DNA from 2 places in the Brevundimonas sp. NPDC046655 genome. Region 1 is predicted to be linked to the other one. Evidence: predicted binding sites of a transcription regulator. Region 1 holds the regulator's gene; the other holds the start of a gene.

Region 1 (9,110 bases):
ACTACGTCCTCGCGGGCGTCGAGGACTTGTGAAACGGCGCGGCCCATGCGGCCCCGGGCGCCGGAGATGCCGGCGTGGAAGATGTCGCTCACGCGGTCTCTTTCGGATTGTCGGCGTCGCCGCCCAGGATGTCGGCCCAGAAGCGCTTGGCCTTGCCGGCGAAGCTGGTGTTGCGCGGAGTCTGGGTCTCGCCCAGCGACGCCGCCAGCTCGGTCAGCAGCTCCTTCTGACGCGGGGTCAGATCGGTCGGGGTCTCGACGAACAGCTCGACCACCAGATCGCCGCGCTGGCGGCCGTTCAGGTGTGGCATGCCCTTGCCCTTGATGCGGACGGTCTTGCCGGTCTGGGCGCCGGCGGGCACCTCGACCGTGGCCCTGCACTTGCCGTCGCAGGCCTCGGACACCAGACAGGGGGCGTCGACGACGCCGCCGAGCGCCGCCACCGTCATCGGCACCGGCACCGTGACCAGCAGGTCCAGGTTGTCGCGCTCGAACAGTTCGTGGTCGTGCACCGACAGGAAGACATAGAGGTCGCCGCGCGGGCCGCCGCGCTGACCGGCCTCGCCCTCGCCCGACAGGCGGATGCGCGAGCCGTCGTCGACGCCGGCCGGGATCTTGAGGCTGAGCTGGCGGTTCTTGCGGACCTGACCGTGGCCGTGGCACGTCCCGCAGGGGTCGGCGATCATCTCGCCCGAACCGCCGCAGCGGGGGCAGGTGCGCTCAACCTGGAAGAAGCCGTTGGCCTGACGCACGCGCCCGGCGCCGCCGCAGGTGGAGCAGATGGTCGGCTTGGTCCCGGCCTTGGCGCCCGAACCGTCGCAGACCTCGCAGGTCATGGTGGTGGGGACCGAAATCTCGACCTCGGCGCCCTTGTAGGCCTGCTCCAGGGTGATCTCGAGGTCATAGCGCAGGTCCGAGCCGCGACGCGGACCGCCCTGCTGCTGACGTCCGCCCCGGCCGCCGAACGCATCGCCAAAGGCGTCGCCGAAGACCTGGGAGAAGATGTCGTTGATGTCGTGGAAGCCCTGACCGCCACCGCGTCCGAACGGGTCGCCGCCGCCGGCGCCGCCGTTCACGCCCGCATGACCGAACCGGTCATAGGCCGCGCGCTTCTGATCGTCCGACAGCACCGTATAGGCCTCGGAGATCTCCTTGAACTTGGCGAGGGATTCCTCCGAGCCGCCGTTGCGGTCGGGGTGGTGGGTCATGGCCAGCTTGCGATAGGCCGACTTCAGGCCAGCGGCGTCGATGGTCCGCTCGACCCCCAGAATTTCGTAATAGTCACGCTGCGCCATCAGGCGTTCGTCCTCTTACTTTCCCGTCGCGCCCGCCGTCCCCGTTAAGCCGAGGATCGTACGTTCGCGGATGACCCAACGGCCATGTCTGCTGACATGGGCGCCCGGTCGAATGATGCAAGTTTTATGAAACGGCCCCGCCTGCCGTCTGGCAAGCGGGGCCGGTCGTCATAAGCCGCGTTTCGTTACGCGTTCTTCTTGTCGTCGTCGGCGTCCGAGACTTCCTCGAACTCGGCGTCGACCACGCCGTCGTCAGCCGGAGCTTCCGAGGCACCGTCTTCACCGGCGCCCTGCTGGGCGGCGTACATGGCCTCGCCCAGCTTCATCGAAGCCTGGGCCAGGGTGTTGGTCTTCTCACGGATGACTTCCGGGTCCGTGCCGTCCTTGGCCGACTTCAGGTCGTCCAGGGCCGACTGGATGGTCGCCTTGGTCGCGTCGTCGATCTTGTCGCCGTGTTCCGACAGGGCCTTCTCGGTCGAGTGGATCAGGCTGTCGGCGCCGTTGGCGGCCTCGACCAGATCCTTGCGGGCCTTGTCGGCCGCGGCGTTGGCCTCGGCTTCCTTGACCATCTTGTCGATGTCCGCGTCCGACAGGCCGCCGTTGGCCTGAATGCGGATCGACTGTTCCTTGTTGGTCGCCTTGTCCTTGGCGGTGACGTGGACGATGCCGTTGGCGTCGATGTCGAAGGCGACCTCGATCTGCGGCATGCCGCGCGGCGCCGGCGGGATGCCCATCAGGTCGAACTGACCCAGGACCTTGTTGTCGGCGGCCATCGGGCGCTCGCCCTGGAAGACCCGGATCGTCACGGCCGACTGGTTGTCGTCGGCGGTCGAGAAGACCTGGCTCTTCTTGGTCGGGATGGTGGTGTTGCGCTCGATCAGCGGGGTGAAGACGCCGCCCAGGGTTTCGATGCCCAGGGTCAGCGGGGTCACGTCCAGCAGCAGCACGTCCTTAACGTCGCCTTGCAGAACGCCGGCCTGAACGGCGGCGCCCAGGGCCACGACTTCGTCAGGGTTCACGCCCTTGTGCGGCTCCTTGCCGAAGAAGGCCTTCACGGCTTCCACGACCTTGGGCATGCGGGTCATGCCGCCGACCAGGACGACCTCGTCGATGTCGCCGGCCTTCAGACCGGCGTCGGCCAGGGCCTTCTTGCAGGGCTCGATCGTACGCTGAATCAGGTCGTCGACCAGGGCTTCCAGCTTGGCGCGCGACAGCTTGATGTTCAGGTGCAGCGGACCCGAGGCGTTCATGGTGATGAAGGGCAGGTTGACCTCGTACTGCGACGTCGAGGACAGCTCCTTCTTGGCCTTCTCGGCCTCTTCCTTCAGGCGCTGCAGGGCCAGCTTGTCGGTCCGCAGATCGACGCCTTGCTCCTTCTTGAACTCGTCGGCCAGGTAGTCGACCAGACGCAGGTCGAAGTCCTCGCCGCCCAGGAAGGTGTCGCCGTTGGTCGACTTCACCTCGAAGACGCCGTCGCCGATCTCCAGGATCGAGACGTCGAAGGTGCCGCCGCCCAGGTCATAGACGGCGATCTTCTGACCGTCGTTCTTCTCCAGGCCATAGGCCAGGGCGGCCGCGGTCGGCTCGTTGATGATGCGCAGGACTTCCAGGCCGGCGATCTTGCCGGCGTCCTTGGTCGCCTGACGCTGGGCGTCGTTGAAGTAGGCCGGAACGGTGATGACGGCCTGGGTCACGGTCTCGCCGAGGTAGGCCTCCGCGGCCTCCTTCATCTTGCCGAGGGTGAAGGCTGAGACCTGCTGGGGCGAATAGTCCTTGCCGTGGGCGCGCACCCAGGCGTCGCCGTTCGGGCCCTTGACGATCTCGTAGGGCACCATGCCCTTGTCCTTGGCCACCACCGGGTCATCGAAATTGCGGCCGATCAGGCGCTTGATGGCGAAGAAGGTGTTGGTCGGGTTGGTGACCGCCTGGCGACGCGCAGGCTGGCCGACGAGGACCTCGCCGCTGTCCTGGATCGCCACGACCGACGGGGTCGTGCGGTTGCCTTCGGCGTTCTCGATGACCTTGGGGTTCTTGCCGTCCATGACGGCGACGCACGAGTTGGTCGTGCCGAGGTCGATGCCGATGATCTTGGCCATGAGCTTGTCTTTTCACTCCTTGCGGCGGGCGATGCGGCGGCCTTCGAAAAGCGCCGCGCGTGACCGCCCCCAGTTGGGCTGAAAGCCGTTCCGGTCGTCCGGTCGGGCAGGTTGAATGGTTGCGGTCGAAAGCCCCAGCAACTTCGGGGTTTCTTCCAGACTGGCCCGGATATGGGAAAGACCGCAGGGGCTGCAAGGGTTTCGTGCGGTTCGGGATGGATTCGGTGGAGTTTCCCGCAATAGACCCGCTCCCGGCGGCTGAGGGCTCGAGCCCAAGAGCGAAGCCTGCACCCTGCCGTCACCCCGGACGGCCCGAAGGGACGATCCGGGGCCCAGTCGCTGGATCCGAAGACGACTGGGCGGAATGTTGGGCGCCTGGGTTCCGGGTTCGCTTCGCGCCCCGGAATGACGGCAAGGATGGACGAGACGCTTCTCCCACTGAGGGATGGGTCTTAAACGGGGAATATGTCTCCACCTCGCGAAACCCCGACCGGCCTGCCCGGCTTTCGCCTGTGGCCGGGCGCGCTGGACGCCGCGGCGCAGAAGGCGCTGCTGGATCAGGTGCTGACGGCGGCGGAGAGCGCGCCCTTCTATCGACCGGTGACGCCGGGCGGTCGGCCCTTCTCGGTCGAGATGACGGGGATGGGGCCTCTGGCCTGGGTTTCGGACCGGGCGGGCTATCGCTATCAGCCGACCCACCCGATCACCGACGCCCCCTGGCCGCCGATGCCGCAGGCCCTGCTCGACCTGTGGGACGCCCTGACCGACTGGCCCGCCCCGCCGGACGCCTGCCTGGTCAACCTCTATCGCGGGGAGGCGAAGATGGGCCTGCATCAAGATCGCGACGAAGCCGATCTGTCGGCGCCCGTCCTGTCAGTGTCGCTGGGCGATACGGCGGTCTTCCGCATCGGCGCGGCCGAAGGCGGCAAGACCCACAGCCTGAAACTGGCGTCCGGCGACGTCTGCGCCCTGACCGGCCCGGCCCGCCTGGCCCGGCACGGGATCGACCGGTTGCTGGCGGGCTCGTCCAGGCTGGTCCCCGGCGGCGGGCGGATCAATCTGACGCTGAGACGGGCGCGCTGATCGGGACTCGACGGGGACATCAAAGCCGGGCCACAGTCCCGGCCTCATTTGTGACGCAGCACCGGAGACCCGCGATGACCCTGATCACCCGGCCCGAGGGCCTGAGCACCGACCAGATCGCCCCCAGCCGCCGCAGTCTGGGGGTCGCGGCCCTCGGCGGCGTGGCCTTCGCCGCCTACGCCCCCGCCGCCCTCAGCCAGGCGGCCAGCCCGATCACCACCGACAGCGCCGGCCTGACCGCCCACACCGTCTCCTTCCCGGCTCCCGACGGCTTCGAACTGCCCGCCTATGTCGCGCGGCCCGAGGGCGACGGTCCCTTCCCCGTGGTCATCGTCGTGTCCGAGATCTTCGGCGTGCACGAATACATCCGCGACATCTGCCGCCGCCTGGCCAAGGCCGGTTACGCCGCCGTCGCACCGGCCTTCTTCGTGCGCAAGGAAGACCCGGCCCCGCTCAGCGACATGGCCGCCATCATGACCATCGTCGGGGCCGCCGGATACGAGCAGGTCATGGGCGACGTGGCCGCCGCGCTGGAATGGATCGGCCTGCAGGCCTGGGCCAAGTCGGACAAGGTCGGGATCACCGGCTACTGCTGGGGCGGCAAGGTGGTGTGGCAGGCCTGCGCCCGCTTCCCGGCGCTCGACGCCGGGGTCGCCTGGTATGGCCGCCTCGCTCCCGCCGCCAACGCCACCGAAGAGCAGAAGACGGCGGGCCGCCCCTGGCCCGTCGATCTGGCCGCCGAGCTCAAGGCGCCGGTGCTGGGCCTCTACGGCGGACAGGACGGCGGCATCCCCGTCGCCAGCGTCGAGGCCATGCGTGCGGCTCTGACCGCCGCCGGCAAGAGCGACAGCCAGATCATCCTCTACGACGACGCCCCGCACGGCTTCCACGCCGACTACCGCGCCAGCTACCGCGAGGCGGATGCGCAGGATGGGTGGCGACGGCTGCTGACGTTTTTCAGCACCCGCTTGAAATAGCCCTGCACTTCTTCCGTCATTCCGGGGCGCGAAGCGAACCCGGAACCCAGGCGCCAGACGTCTCGCCGCCCATGCCATTGAAGCCGCCGCCTGGGCCCCGGATCGTCCCTTCAGGCCGTCCGGGGTGACGGCGAGAGAATGCGGTCTCAAATGAAAAAGGCCCGGAGCGTCTGCTCCGGGCCTTTCCCGTTCTCAATCAGCCGAAACTCACGCCTTGGCGTCGAAATTCCCGCCGGTCGTATTGGCTTCCGAATAGCCGCCGCCCGCTGAACCCGAACCCTTGGCGGCGACCGCCACCATGGCGGCGCGCACGGTGCGGCCGAACAGGGCGTAGCCGGGCTGCAGGGTCTGGATCACCGTGCCGCCCGGCACGCTGTCCGAGGGCTGCTCCATCACGGCCTGATGCAGATGGGGGTCGAAGGCCTCGCCCGGCTCGGGCGCGACGCGGGTCAGACCGTTGGATTCAAAGGCCGACAGCAGGGATTTCTGAGTAAGCTCCAGGCCCGTGACCATGGCGGCGGCGGCGCTGTCGGTCTCGGCGCCTTCCAGCACCTTGGGCGCCGACAGCAGGCCGCGTTCCAGGGTGTCGGCCACGCTCAGCAGGTCCTTGGCGAAACGCTGGATGGCGTAGGCGCGGGCGTCGTTGGCCTGGCTCTCGGCGCGGCGCTTGGTGTTTTCGGCATCGGCCACGGCGCGCAGGGCGCGGTCCTTCCACTGGTCGCGCTCGGCGATCAGGGCGTCGACCACGGCCATGTCGCCGTCTTCGGCGGCTTCCTGTGCGGCGTCGATGGCGGCCTCTCCCATGTCCTGCTCGAGTTGGTCCCGGGTCTCGTCGTTGATGTCGTTCACGTCTCTTGTCCGTCCAGAATCCGGCCCAGCACCCGGGCGGTATAGTCCACCAACGGGATGACACGGGCATAGTTCAGTCTTGCAGGGCCGATGACGCCGATGGCGCCCAGCATCCGCTGCCGACCCGTCATATAGGGCGCCGCGATCACGGCGGAACCCGAAAGCGAAAACAAGCGTGTTTCGGCGCCGATGAAGATGCGCACCCCCTGGGCCGCCCCGACCCCGTCCAGCAGGCCGATCAGCTGTTCCTTCTGCTCCAGATCGTCGAACAGGACGCGCACCCGCTCCAGATCCTCGAGGGCTTCCGCGTCCTGCAGCAGGTTGGCGCGGCCGCGCACGATCAGGGCCCGGTCGCGTTCGCCCCCGCCGGACCAGGCGGCCAGACCGTCCTCGACCAGGCGGGCGGCGGCGGCGTCCAGCTCGCGCCGGGCGGCGTCCAGTTCGGCGCTCATCTCGGTGCGCGCCTCGGCCAGGGGGCGGCCCTTCAGCCGGGCGTTGAGGAAGTTGGAGGCCTCGCTCAGCGTCGAGGGCGTCACCCCCGCCGACAGGGGCATCAGCCGGTTCTCGACCGTTCCGTCGTCCCCGACCAGAACGGCCAGGGCCTGATCATGGCCCAGGGCCACGAACTCGACGTGCTTGACGCCCGCGTCGCGCACCGGGCTGGCGACGATGCCCGCCCCGCCGGCCAGGCCGGACAGAAGGTTGCTGGCGGCGTCCAGCGCCTCTTCGAAGTTGCGCCCCTTCCCCGCCAGCCGCGCGTCGATCTCGCGGCGTTCTTCCTGGCCGATGTCGCCGACCTCCAGCAGGCCGTCGACGAAGAGGCGCAGGCCCGCATGGGTCGGCACCCGGCCCGCCGAGGTGTGGGGCGAGGCCAGCAGTCCGGCGAGCGTCAGATCCTGCATGGTGTTGCGGATCGAGGCCGGCGACAGGGCCAAGCCGCCCCGCGAAATGGTGCGCGACCCGACCGGCTCGCCCGTCTCCAGATAGGTCTCGACGATGCGGCGGAAGATGTCGCGCGCGCGGGCGTCCAGCGTCCCCAGGCCAGCGGGGGCGCTTCCGAACGGCGACGGATGGGGGGCATACAGGCTCACGCTTTCAGGATAAGCACGCCCCACTCAGGTTCCAAGGAAATCCCATGCGCCCGTCTGAACGCACCCCCGAACAACTCCGCGCCGTCACGCTGGAGACCGGCGTCAACCGCTACGCCGAGGGCTCGTGCCTGGTCACCTTCGGCCACACCAAGGTCCTTTGCACAGCCTCGGTCGAGGAGAAGGTGCCGGGCTGGATGCGCAACACCGGCCAGGGCTGGGTCACGGCCGAGTACGGCATGCTGCCCCGCGCCACCCACACGCGCGGTCGTCGTGAAGCCGCCGCCGGCAAGCAGTCGGGCCGCACGCAGGAAATCCAGCGCCTGATCGGCCGCTCGCTGCGCGCCGTGGTCGACCTGAAAGCCCTCGGCGAGCGTCAGGTCCTGATCGACTGCGACGTCATCCAGGCCGACGGCGGCACCCGCACCGCCTCGATCACCGGCGCCTGGGTGGCCATGGCCACCGCCCTCAACTACCTCAAGGACGAGGGCGTGCTGAAGGCTGACCCGATCATCGACCAGGTCGCGGCCGTGTCCTGCGGCATCTTCAACGACCTGCCGGTTCTGGACCTCGACTATGAGGAAGACTCCACCGCCGAGGCCGACAGCAACTTCGTCCTGACCGGCGCCGGCGGCATCGTCGAGATCCAGGCCACGGGCGAGAAGCGCGGCTTCAGCCGCCCCGAGTTCGACCGCCTGTTCGAACTGGCCGGCATCGGCTGCGCCGAACTGTTCGCCCTGCAACGGGCCGCCCTCGGCCGCTGATTATCGAGGACTAGGCCGCGAGGGCTGATCAAGGCATGGTGCGGTCTTCTGCGAACGGAGACTGCCTCATGCGCCCCGCCCTCGCCGCCTCGCTTCTGGCCCTGACGGCCGCCCTGCTGACCGGATGCGGCCAGCCGCAGACCTCACCCGCCGAGACTCCGCCGCCCGCGGGCGTCAACACGCCGCTGTCGCAGGAACCGATCGACGCCGTGCCGCTCAAGGACGCGCCAGTCGCGCCGCCCAAACCCAAGACCGAAGCCAAGGTCGAGCCCAAGCCGGAAGCCGAGCCGGAGGCGCCCGCCGTCACGCCCGTCGGCGAGCCCGGCTCCTGCCTGGCCGAGATCGGCGAGGCCCGCTCCAAACGTCTGGTCGAGCGCTGCATCGCCGTCAGCCCCGCCACCCGCCCGCCCTGCAACAGCGCCAACCCCTGCGACATGATCCAGGGCGAGATCGACCGGTCCTGCGCCATGTACGGCCCGGATGAGACCAAGCCGAAGGAATGCGGGGCCTGATCCCAAACGCCGCCGCCTCTCCCTCCCCTTCATGGGGAGGGAGAAACAGCGCTCAAACAGCCCGCGACCGCGTCGCGGGCGATAGCGCCCCAAAAAGAAAAAAGGCCCCGCCGTTTCCAGCGGGGCCCTCTTCATCTCAAATCGTGAAGCCTAGTCGCGACGGCGACGGCCGCGATCGCCGCCGTTGCGGTCGCCCTTGGGACGGCCGCCGGTGTCTTCCGACAGCGGGGCTTCACCGCGTTCAGCGCGCTCGGCGTTGATCTTGTCGGTGATGTCTTCGCCGGTGGTCTGGTCGACGACCTTCATCGACAGCTTGGTCTTGCCGCGATCGTCGAAGCCCAGGAACTTGACCTTGACCTCCTGGCCTTCCGACAGGACGTCGGCCGGGTTGGCGACGCGTTCCAGAGCGATCTGGGACACGTGGACCAGACCGTCCTTGGCACCGAA
Region 2 (9,110 bases), on a different contig from region 1:
CGGCGGCATGACCCGCAACTTCGGCGAAGGTCCGGTGCAGCGCACCTGCGCCGCCGCCGACCGCACCGGTCACGCCATCCTGCACACCCTCTACGGCCAGTCGGTTCGTCGCGAAGTGAAGTTCTTTGTCGAATACTTCGCCCTGGACCTGATCATGCAGGACGGGGCCTGCACCGGCGTCACCGCCCTGCAGCTCGACACCGGCCAGATGCACCAGTTCCGCGCCAAGATGGTGGTGCTGGCGACCGGCGGTTACGGCCGCGCCTACTTCTCGGCCACCTCGGCCCACACCTGCACCGGCGACGGCAACGCCATGGTGCTGCGCGCCGGCCTGCCGCTGCAGGACATGGAGTTCGTGCAGTTCCACCCGACCGGCATCTATGGCGCCGGCTGCCTGATCACCGAGGGCGCCCGCGGTGAAGGCGGCTATCTGACCAACTCGGAAGGCGAGCGCTTCATGGAGCGCTATGCGCCGACCGTGAAGGATCTGGCCCCGCGCGACATGGTTTCGCGCTCCATGACCATCGAAATCCGCGAAGGCCGCGGCGTGGGTCCGAACAAGGACCACATCTTCCTGCACCTGGACCACCTGGATCCCAAGATCCTGCACGCGCGCCTGCCGGGCATCTCGGAATCGGCCAAGATCTTCGCCGGCGTCGACGTGACCAAGGAGCCGATCCCGGTCCTGCCGACCGTCCACTACAACATGGGCGGCATCCCGACGAACTATCACGGCGAGGTGCTGACCCTGCGCGACGGCAACCCCGACAGCGTGGTTCCGGGCCTGATGGCCGTGGGCGAAGCCGCCTGCGTCTCGGTGCACGGCGCCAACCGTCTGGGCTCCAACTCCCTGACCGATCTGGTGGTGTTCGGCCGCGCCGTCGGCCTGCGCTGCGGTGAAGTGGTGGATAAGGCCTCGGCCGTGCCGGCTGCGCCCAAGGCGACGACCGATGCCCACCTGGCTCGCCTGGACCGCTTCCGCAACGCCTCGGGTTCGACCCCTACCGCCAAGCTGCGCCTCGAGATGCAGCGCGCCATGCAGTCGGACGCCGCCGTCTTCCGCACCGGCAAGACCCTGGACGAAGGCGTCGCCAAGCTGCGCTCGATCGACGCCGCCGGCGCCGACATCAAGACCACGGACCGCGGCCTGATCTGGAACACGGATCTGATGGAGACGCTGGAGTACGACAACCTGATCGCTCAGGCTTTGGTCACCATCGAAGGCGCGGCCAACCGCACGGAATCGCGCGGCGCCCACGCTCGCGAGGACTTCCCGGATCGCGACGACGTCAACTGGATGAAGCACACCCTGGCCTGGAAGCGTCCGGGCGAAGGCGTCCAGATCGACTACCGCCCGGTCCACAAATACACGATGACCGACGACGTTTCGTACATCGAGCCCAAGGCTCGGGTTTACTAAGGGAGAGCAGACAGATGGTTCAACTCACCCTCCCGCGCGGCTCCAAGCCCACGACCGGCAAGGTCCACAAGGCCCCGGCCGGCGCCAAGAACGTCAAGACCTACAAGGTCTATCGCTACGACCCCGAAACGGATTCCGATCCGCGCTGGGACGTTTACGAGGTCTCGTCCGACGATCACGGCCCCATGCTTCTGGACGCCCTGATCCACATCAAGAACGAGATCGACCCGACCCTGTCCTTCCGTCGCTCGTGCCGTGAAGGCATCTGCGGCTCGTGCTCGATGAACATCGACGGTCGCAACACCCTGGCCTGCACCAAGGGCATGGACGAGTGCTCGTCGCACAACATCACCATCGCCCCCCTGCCCCACCAGCCGGTGGTCAAGGACCTGGTGACGGACCTGTCGCTGTTCTACGCCCAGTACGACTCGATCCAGCCCTACCTCCAGTCCGACCAGCCGGACCCGGAGACGGAGCGCCTGCAGTCGCCCGCCGACCGCGAGAAGCTGGACGGTCTGTACGAGTGCATCCTTTGCGCCTGCTGCTCGACCTCCTGCCCCAGCTACTGGTGGAACCAGGAAGAATACCTCGGCCCTGCGGCCCTGCTGCAGTCCTACCGCTGGATCTCGGACAGCCGCGATGACGCGACCCAGAAGCGCCTCGACGACCTCGAGGACCCCTTCAAGCTGTATCGCTGCCACACGATCATGAACTGCGCCCAGGTCTGCCCCAAGGGGCTGAACCCGGCCAAGGCGATCGCCGAGACCAAGAAGCTGATGGTGGCCCCCAGCCGCAAGCGCGCGGCGGCCTGAGGCTTCAGGCTTATCGACCCGAACAGCCCCCGGCGCCGACAGGCTCCGGGGGTTTTTCATGGCCCGTTTCATGTTGCCGTCACCCCGGACGCCCCGCAGGGGCGATCCGGGGCCCAGGCGTTGCATCTGGCCGAGGCGTGACCGCAGCAGGCGCCTGGGTTCCGGGTCCGCTTCGCGCCCCGGAATGACGGCAGGAGGAGGCGGACCGCTCGACCGCTTTTTCATCGCCGTCTGGGCTTGCCTCCCGCGCGGCCTGGGCTAAGACGCCTGCATGGCCAAGATCACCTACATCGAGCACGACGGGACCGAGCACACGGTCGAGGTCAAGAACGGCCTTAGCGTCATGGAAGGCGCGATCCGCAACAATGTGCCGGGCATCGACGCCGACTGCGGCGGGGCCTGCGCCTGCGCCACCTGCCACGTCTATGTGGACGAGAATTTCGCCTCGGAGACGGGCCGACCCTCGGCCATGGAGGAGTCGATGCTCGACTTCGCCGAGAACGTCGAGCCGAACAGCCGCCTGTCCTGCCAGATCCGCGTCAGCGACGATCTGGACGGCCTGATCGTGCGCCTGCCGCAAAGCCAGCACTGACATGGTCGACGCCCGGCTGCTGGACGCGGTCGGGGCCTTGATCAACGCCCATGCGCGGTCCGGGCATGTCCCGCTGATCGGGATCGCCGGGGCGCAAGGCAGCGGCAAGACCACTCTGGCCCGCGCCGCCGCCGAACGGTTCGGTGCGGCGCATCTGTCGCTGGACGACGTCTATCTGACCCAGGCCGAGCGCGAGGCCAAAGGCAGGGCGATCCACCCCCTGTTCGCCGTGCGCGGTCCGCCGGGGACGCACGATCTGGTTCTGCTGGAAACGACCGTCGCCGCCCTGCGCGCTTCCGGGCCTGACAGGCGCACGCCCATGCCATCCTTCGACAAGCTGGCCGATGATCGGCGCCCCGAGGCGCAATGGCCGGTGTTCACGGGTCGCCCGACGGCGGTTCTGGTCGACGGCTGGTGTCTGGGGGCGACGGCTCAGGCGGAGGCGGAACTGGCCGAACCCATCAATACCCTGGAACGTGAGAGGGACGGACAGGGCGTCTGGCGCTGTGCGGTCAACACCGAACTGGCCGGGGCCTATGCCGCCCTGTTCGCCGGCTTCGACGCCGTCCTGTTCCTGAAGGCGCCATCGTTTGATGCCGTGCTGGACTGGCGTTGCGAACAGGAGGCGGAGTTGCTGGGCATGCATCCGGACGACTTGCCGCCCGAACGTCGCGCCGAACTGGCCGTCTTCATCCAGGCCTTCGAGCGCATCACCCGCCATATGCTGGCGGGCGGGGTGCGAGCGGATGTGGCCATCGCGCTGGACAAGGATCGGCGCCCTTTCTTTTCCTGATCAGAAGGCAAGAAAAAAGGGCGGGACCTTTCGATCCCGCCCTTCTGCAGTCTTAGCGTTGGTTGGCTTGGACTTAGAAGTCCATGCCGCCCATGCCGCCCATGCCGCCCATGTCGGGGGCGCCGCCGGCGCCGCCCTTCTTGGGCGCGTCAGCGATGGCGGCTTCCGTGGTGATCATGATGCCGGCGACCGAGGCGGCCGACTTCAGAGCCGAACGGACGACCTTGGCCGGATCGATCACGCCCATCTGGACGAGGTCGCCGTACTCTTCGGTCTGGGCGTTGAAGCCGAACGAAGCGTCGGTCGAGTCCATGACCTTGCCGACCACGATCGAGCCTTCGACGCCCGAGTTTTCCGAGATCTGACGGATCGGAGCCTGCAGGGCGCGGCGGACGATGGCGATGCCGGCGTTCTGATCGGCGTTGGCGCCCTTCAGGTCGACCAGCTTCTTGGAGGCTTGCAGCAGGGCCACGCCGCCGCCCGGGACGATGCCTTCATCGGCAGCGGCGCGGGTTGCGTTCAGGGCGTCGTCGACGCGGTCCTTCTTTTCCTTCACTTCGACTTCGGTCGAACCGCCGACGCGCAGGACGGCGACGCCGCCGGCCAGCTTGGCCAGACGTTCTTGCAGTTTTTCCTTGTCGTAGTCCGAGGTGGTGTCCTCGATCTGACGCTTGATCTGGCCGACGCGGGCTTCGATGCCGTCTTTCTCGCCAGCGCCTTCGACGATGGTGGTGTCGTCCTTGGTGATCTGGACCTTCTTGGCCTTGCCGAGCATGTCGAGCGTGACGGTCTCAAGCTTGATGCCGAGGTCTTCCGAGATGACCTGGCCGCCCGTCAGGATGGCGATGTCTTCCAGCATGGCCTTGCGGCGGTCGCCGAAGCCCGGAGCCTTGACGGCGGCGACGCGCAGGCCGCCGCGCAGCTTGTTGACCACCAGGGTGGCCAGGGCTTCGCCTTCGATGTCCTCGGCGATGATCAGCAGGGGACGGCCCGACTGAACCACGGCTTCCAGCACCGGCAGCATGGGCTGCAGCGAGGTCAGCTTCTTCTCGTGGAGCAGGATGAGGGGCTCTTCGAGGGCGACCTCCATCTTGTCGGCGTTGGTGATGAAGTAGGGCGACAGGTAGCCGCGGTCGAACTGCATGCCTTCGACGATGTCGACGGTGGTTTCAGCCGTCTTGGCTTCCTCGACGGTGATGACGCCTTCGTTGCCGACCTTGGCCATGGCCAGGGCGATCAGTTCGCCGATTTCAGCATCGCCGTTGGCCGAGATGGTGCCGACCTGGGCGATTTCCGAGTTGTTCGAGACCGGCTTGGAGATGGTCTTCACTTCGTCCAGGGCCACGGCGACGGCCTGGTCGATGCCGCGCTTCAGGTCCATCGGGTTCATGCCGGCGGCGACGGCCTTGAGGCCCTCTTGCACGATGGCCTGAGCCAGGACGGTGGCGGTGGTGGTGCCGTCGCCCGCGTTGTCGTTCGCCTTGGAGGCGACTTCGCGGATCATCTGGGCGCCCATGTTCTCGAAGGCGTCTTCCAGCTCGATTTCCTTGGCGACCGAGACGCCGTCCTTGGTCGAGCGCGGGGCCCCGAAGGACTTCTGGATCACGACGTTGCGGCCCTTCGGCCCGAGGGTCACCTTGACGGCGTCAGCCAGGACGTTGACGCCCTTCAGCATCTTGTCGCGAGCGTCGGTGTTGAATTTTACGATCTTAGCAGCCATCGGGCAGCTCCTATCTAACTGGTTTTAAACGAGAGTCCGGAAACCGGGGCGCGTCTTACGACAGCACGCCCAGGACGTCGGATTCCTTCATGATGATCAGGTCTTCGCCGTCGATCTTCACTTCCGTGCCCGACCACTTGCCGAACAGGATGCGGTCTCCGGCCTTCAGTTCCAGAGCGACGTGCTTGCCGTCTTCGTCACGGACGCCCGGGCCCACGGCGACGACTTCGCCTTCCTGGGGCTTTTCCTTGGCCGTGTCGGGGATGATGATCCCGCCCTTGGTCTTGGATTCTTCTTCCACGCGCTTGACCAGCACGCGATCGCCGAGCGGACGAAACGCCATCGGACTTCTCCCTCTTAAACCCCCGAAGCGGGGCGTTCTGAAATGGTGGGCGGCCCCCCTGGCGGTCGCCGCTTTGGCAGCCGACCGTCAAGAGTGCTAACGCATCGGGCAAGTAGGAGGGCCGCTGCGGGGCGTCAAGGCGAGGGCGGCGAAACAACGCCCGATTTTGGCCCGTTGACTCCAAGAGCTTTAAACTACAAAGTTCATTGTCTTCGTGAAACCCAAGGGGCCGCCCGGGCTCCGGTCACGAGAGGAGGAGAGAAAAATGCAAGCGGTTCAAAAGGCGGCCCTGGCCGCCGCCCTGTCGTCCTTGGTGCTGGCGGGGGCCGGTTCGGCCCTGGCCGGGGATGTCGTCATCACCGTCACCGGCGTTCAGGCGCGCGGCGGCGACCTGCTGGTCGGGCTGCAGACCTCGGCCCAGTTCCTGAAGCACGAGGGCGACCACGGCGAGATCATCAAGGCGCCGGTTGCCGGAACCCGGGTTGTGACCCTGAAGGACGTGCCGCCGGGCGACTATTCCGTCTCGGTCCTACACGACATGAACGGCGATCAGCAAATGGCCCTGGCGAACGGCATGCCCGCCGAGGGCTGGGCCATGTTCCGCGGCGAGACCCTGAGGGCGGCCCCGACCTTTGACCGGGTCAAGTTCACCGTGCCGTCGACCGGCGACGCGCGGGTCAGCGTGGCCATGCAGTATCCCGCGGGACGCTAACGCCGCGCCGTCGAGGCTCTCGACCTGTGGGTCGGGAGCCCGGTTGGCGATGCTCAAAGATGACTTGAATATGAACGGGACCCCTTGGGGTCGTTCAGCGGAGGCCGCCTAAAAGGGAGACAACGGATCAACCGGCTTTCGAAAGGAGCCCCGCCATGAAGACCATTTCCAAGATCGGCGTCGGCGCGATCGCTCTGACGATGCTGGCCACGACCCCCGCCGCCGCCCAGTCCTATCGCGACCGAGATCGCGACAACACCGGCCGTGACGCCGTGCTGGGCGCCGTCGTCGGCGGCGTCGCCGGGGCCATCATCGGCCAGGGCGACGGTCGCTACATCGCCGGCGGCGCCCTGGCGGGCGCCGGTCTGGGCGCGGCGGCTTCTGACAGCGACCGCGACGGCTGCAACTATTATCGCGGCGGCCGCTGCTACCGGAACCAGGGCCACTGGGAGCGCGACCACGGCATCAACAGCCGCGACGGCTACTACAACGGCCGCTATGAGCGGAATGACGGCCGCTACTACCGCGACGGCCGCTACTGGCGGAACCACGGCGAGTGGCGCAGCCACCAGAACCGCCGCGACCGCGACTACCGCTACGACCGCCGCTGGTAGGTTCTGGCGTTGAAACTAAGGAAGGCCCGGCGGCGACGCCGGGCCTTTTTCGTGCCCGGCGTCAGCGGACGCCGATGCTCAAGGTGTAGTTGGCGTGCTCGTCCCGGCGGGCGGCGTTGCGCATCAGATAGACCCGCACGACGTAGTCGCCGTTGGCCGGAAGGCGGCCCGTGAACTGATTGCCCGAGGTCGAGCCGACGAACAGGGCCTCGTCCGCGCCCTGTTTCGTGACGTTGAAATAGGCCGAGGCGTTGGTGGGCTGCAGCCGGACGTTCAACGTCTGGCCCGCGCGCGCGCCGAGTACATAGTCCACCATGTCATAGCCGTGGATATTGCCGTGCAGGGTGGCGGACGAGGCGCCGCGCGCGAACTGCACCCGCTCGGTGCGTGAATGGTCCTGGGCCACGGCGGGCAGGGCCAGCGCGCCGACAAGGGCGGTGATAAAGAAGGGCTTGAACATAGGGGCTTCCTGATTGAGTCCGAGGAACGACGACGCCGACGCCGGGGTTCCCGTCGCTAAGCCGCGGCCCGCGCCTTGCCGATCAGGCCCAGGTGGGTGATCCCGAAGCTGTCCGGCGACTTGAGGCCGTAGCCGAGGGCGCGGTCGAAGCCCACGTGGGCCAGCCAGATCAGGGCGAGGGCGACGGGCAGTCCCCCGCCGGTCAGCCCGCCCGTCGCCGCCAGCAACAGCGGCCCGATCAGGCTGTGCGCCAGATTATAGGCCCAGGCGCCGACCCGCGGCCCCGCCAGGTAGCCGACAAAGGACAGGTCGGGGGTGAGGAAGAGGACGGCGAACAGCAGCCAGCCCTCGCCGAACCGGGCATAGGCCAGCACCGAGACGGCCAGCAGGGCCAGACCTTCCAGCCTCTGCCAGAGCGGCGCGACGACGGTCACTTCAGCAGCCGGGTCAGCAAGGCCGCGGTCGAGGGGTCGAGCTCGGGCGAGGGGGCTCCCGCCGCCACGTCCTTGAGCACAGCCTTGGCCAGAACCTTGCCCAGTTCGACGCCCCACTGGTCGAAGCTGTTGATGTCCCAGATCACCCCCTCGACGAAGGTCTTGTGCTCGTAAAGCGCGATCAGGGCGCCCAGGGTCTGCGGCGTCAGGCGGTCCATGAGGATGGCGGTCGAGGGCCGGTTGCCGGGGAAGGTCTTGTGCGGGGCCAAACGGTCGGCCTCGGCTTCGGACGCGCCCGAGGCGATCAGTTCGGCGCGGGCGTGGGTCTCGGTCTTGCCCTGCATCAGGGCCTGGCCCTGGGCCAGGGCGTTGGCCCAGAGCGGGGCCTCCGAGGTCGCACCATCGGTCGAGGCGACGATGATGAACTCGGCCGGGACCACCTGCGGCCCCTGATGGATCTGCTGGAAGAAGGCGTGCTGGCCGTTGGTGCCCGGCTCGCCGAAGACGACGGGGCAGGTCTGGCGGCCGACAGGCGAGCCGTCGCAGCGTACCCGCTTGCCGTTCGACTCCATCTCCAGCTGCTGCAGGAAGGCCGGCAGGCGGCGCAGGCCGTGGGCGTAGGGGGCCACGGTGCGCGCAGGCCGATGCAGGCCGTCGACATTGTAAATCTGGGCCAGGGCCAGAAGGACCGGGGCGTTGGCCTCCAGCGGGGCCTCGAGGAAGTGCCGGTCCAGTTCGGCGGCGCCGTCGAGGAAGCCCTGGAAGACGTCCCAGCCCAGACCGATGACGCACGACAGGCTGACCGCCGACCACAGGGAATAGCGCCCGCCGACCCAGTCCCGGAAGGCGAAGGTGCGGCCGCAACCGAAGGCGGCGGCCTTTTCCGGCGCGGCGGTGACGCCGATGAAATGCCTGTCCATGCCTTCGGCGGGCAGGGCGGCGGCCAGCCAGGCCCGGGCGACCTCGGCGTTGGCCAGGGTCTCCTGGGTGGTGAAGGTCTTGGAGACGACCACGACCAGGGTCGAGGCCGGATCGAGCCCGGACAGGGCCTCGGCCATGTCGCGCGAGTCGACGTTGGCGACGAAACGCACCTTGATGGCCGGATCGAGCGGGCGCAGGGCGTCCCAGATCAGGCGCGGCCCCAAGTCCGAGCCGCCGATCCCGATATGGACCACGGCCTTGAAGGGGCGGCCGGTGGCGCCCGTCTCGA

What was found. The regulator HrcA, encoded in region 1, represses chaperone genes, less so after heat shock. The targets are predictions, from matches to a motif close to GTTAGCANTCNNNNNNNNNGANTGCTAAC.
Region 2: a site for HrcA is predicted at 5,753-5,781, ahead of groES (co-chaperone GroES). Genes of this name have one in related genera too.

The regions. Positions count from the first base shown of each region.
Region 1 covers NZ_JBJDPV010000007.1:96,737-105,846, forward strand. The annotation lists gene dapB (4-hydroxy-tetrahydrodipicolinate reductase) at 1-92, opposite strand, end outside; gene dnaJ (molecular chaperone DnaJ) at 89-1,294, opposite strand; gene dnaK (molecular chaperone DnaK) at 1,480-3,390, opposite strand; gene ACI2KI_RS16230 (alpha-ketoglutarate-dependent dioxygenase AlkB family protein) at 3,856-4,473, shown strand; gene ACI2KI_RS16235 (dienelactone hydrolase family protein) at 4,548-5,450, shown strand; gene grpE (nucleotide exchange factor GrpE) at 5,658-6,254, opposite strand; gene hrcA (heat-inducible transcriptional repressor HrcA) at 6,296-7,384, opposite strand; gene rph (ribonuclease PH) at 7,435-8,151, shown strand; gene ACI2KI_RS16255 (hypothetical protein) at 8,220-8,663, shown strand; gene pnp (polyribonucleotide nucleotidyltransferase) at 8,814-9,110, opposite strand, start outside.
Region 2 covers NZ_JBJDPV010000004.1:201,700-210,809, reverse strand. The annotation lists gene sdhA (succinate dehydrogenase flavoprotein subunit) at 1-1,420, shown strand, start outside; gene ACI2KI_RS12730 (succinate dehydrogenase iron-sulfur subunit) at 1,435-2,232, shown strand; gene ACI2KI_RS12725 (2Fe-2S iron-sulfur cluster-binding protein) at 2,504-2,824, shown strand; gene ACI2KI_RS12720 (kinase) at 2,826-3,617, shown strand; gene groL (chaperonin GroEL) at 3,691-5,337, opposite strand; gene groES (co-chaperone GroES) at 5,393-5,680, opposite strand; gene ACI2KI_RS12705 (DUF2141 domain-containing protein) at 5,946-6,392, shown strand; gene ACI2KI_RS12700 (hypothetical protein) at 6,548-7,006, shown strand; gene ACI2KI_RS12695 (hypothetical protein) at 7,068-7,466, opposite strand; gene ACI2KI_RS12690 (DUF4260 domain-containing protein) at 7,523-7,900, opposite strand; gene pgi (glucose-6-phosphate isomerase) at 7,897-9,110, opposite strand, start outside.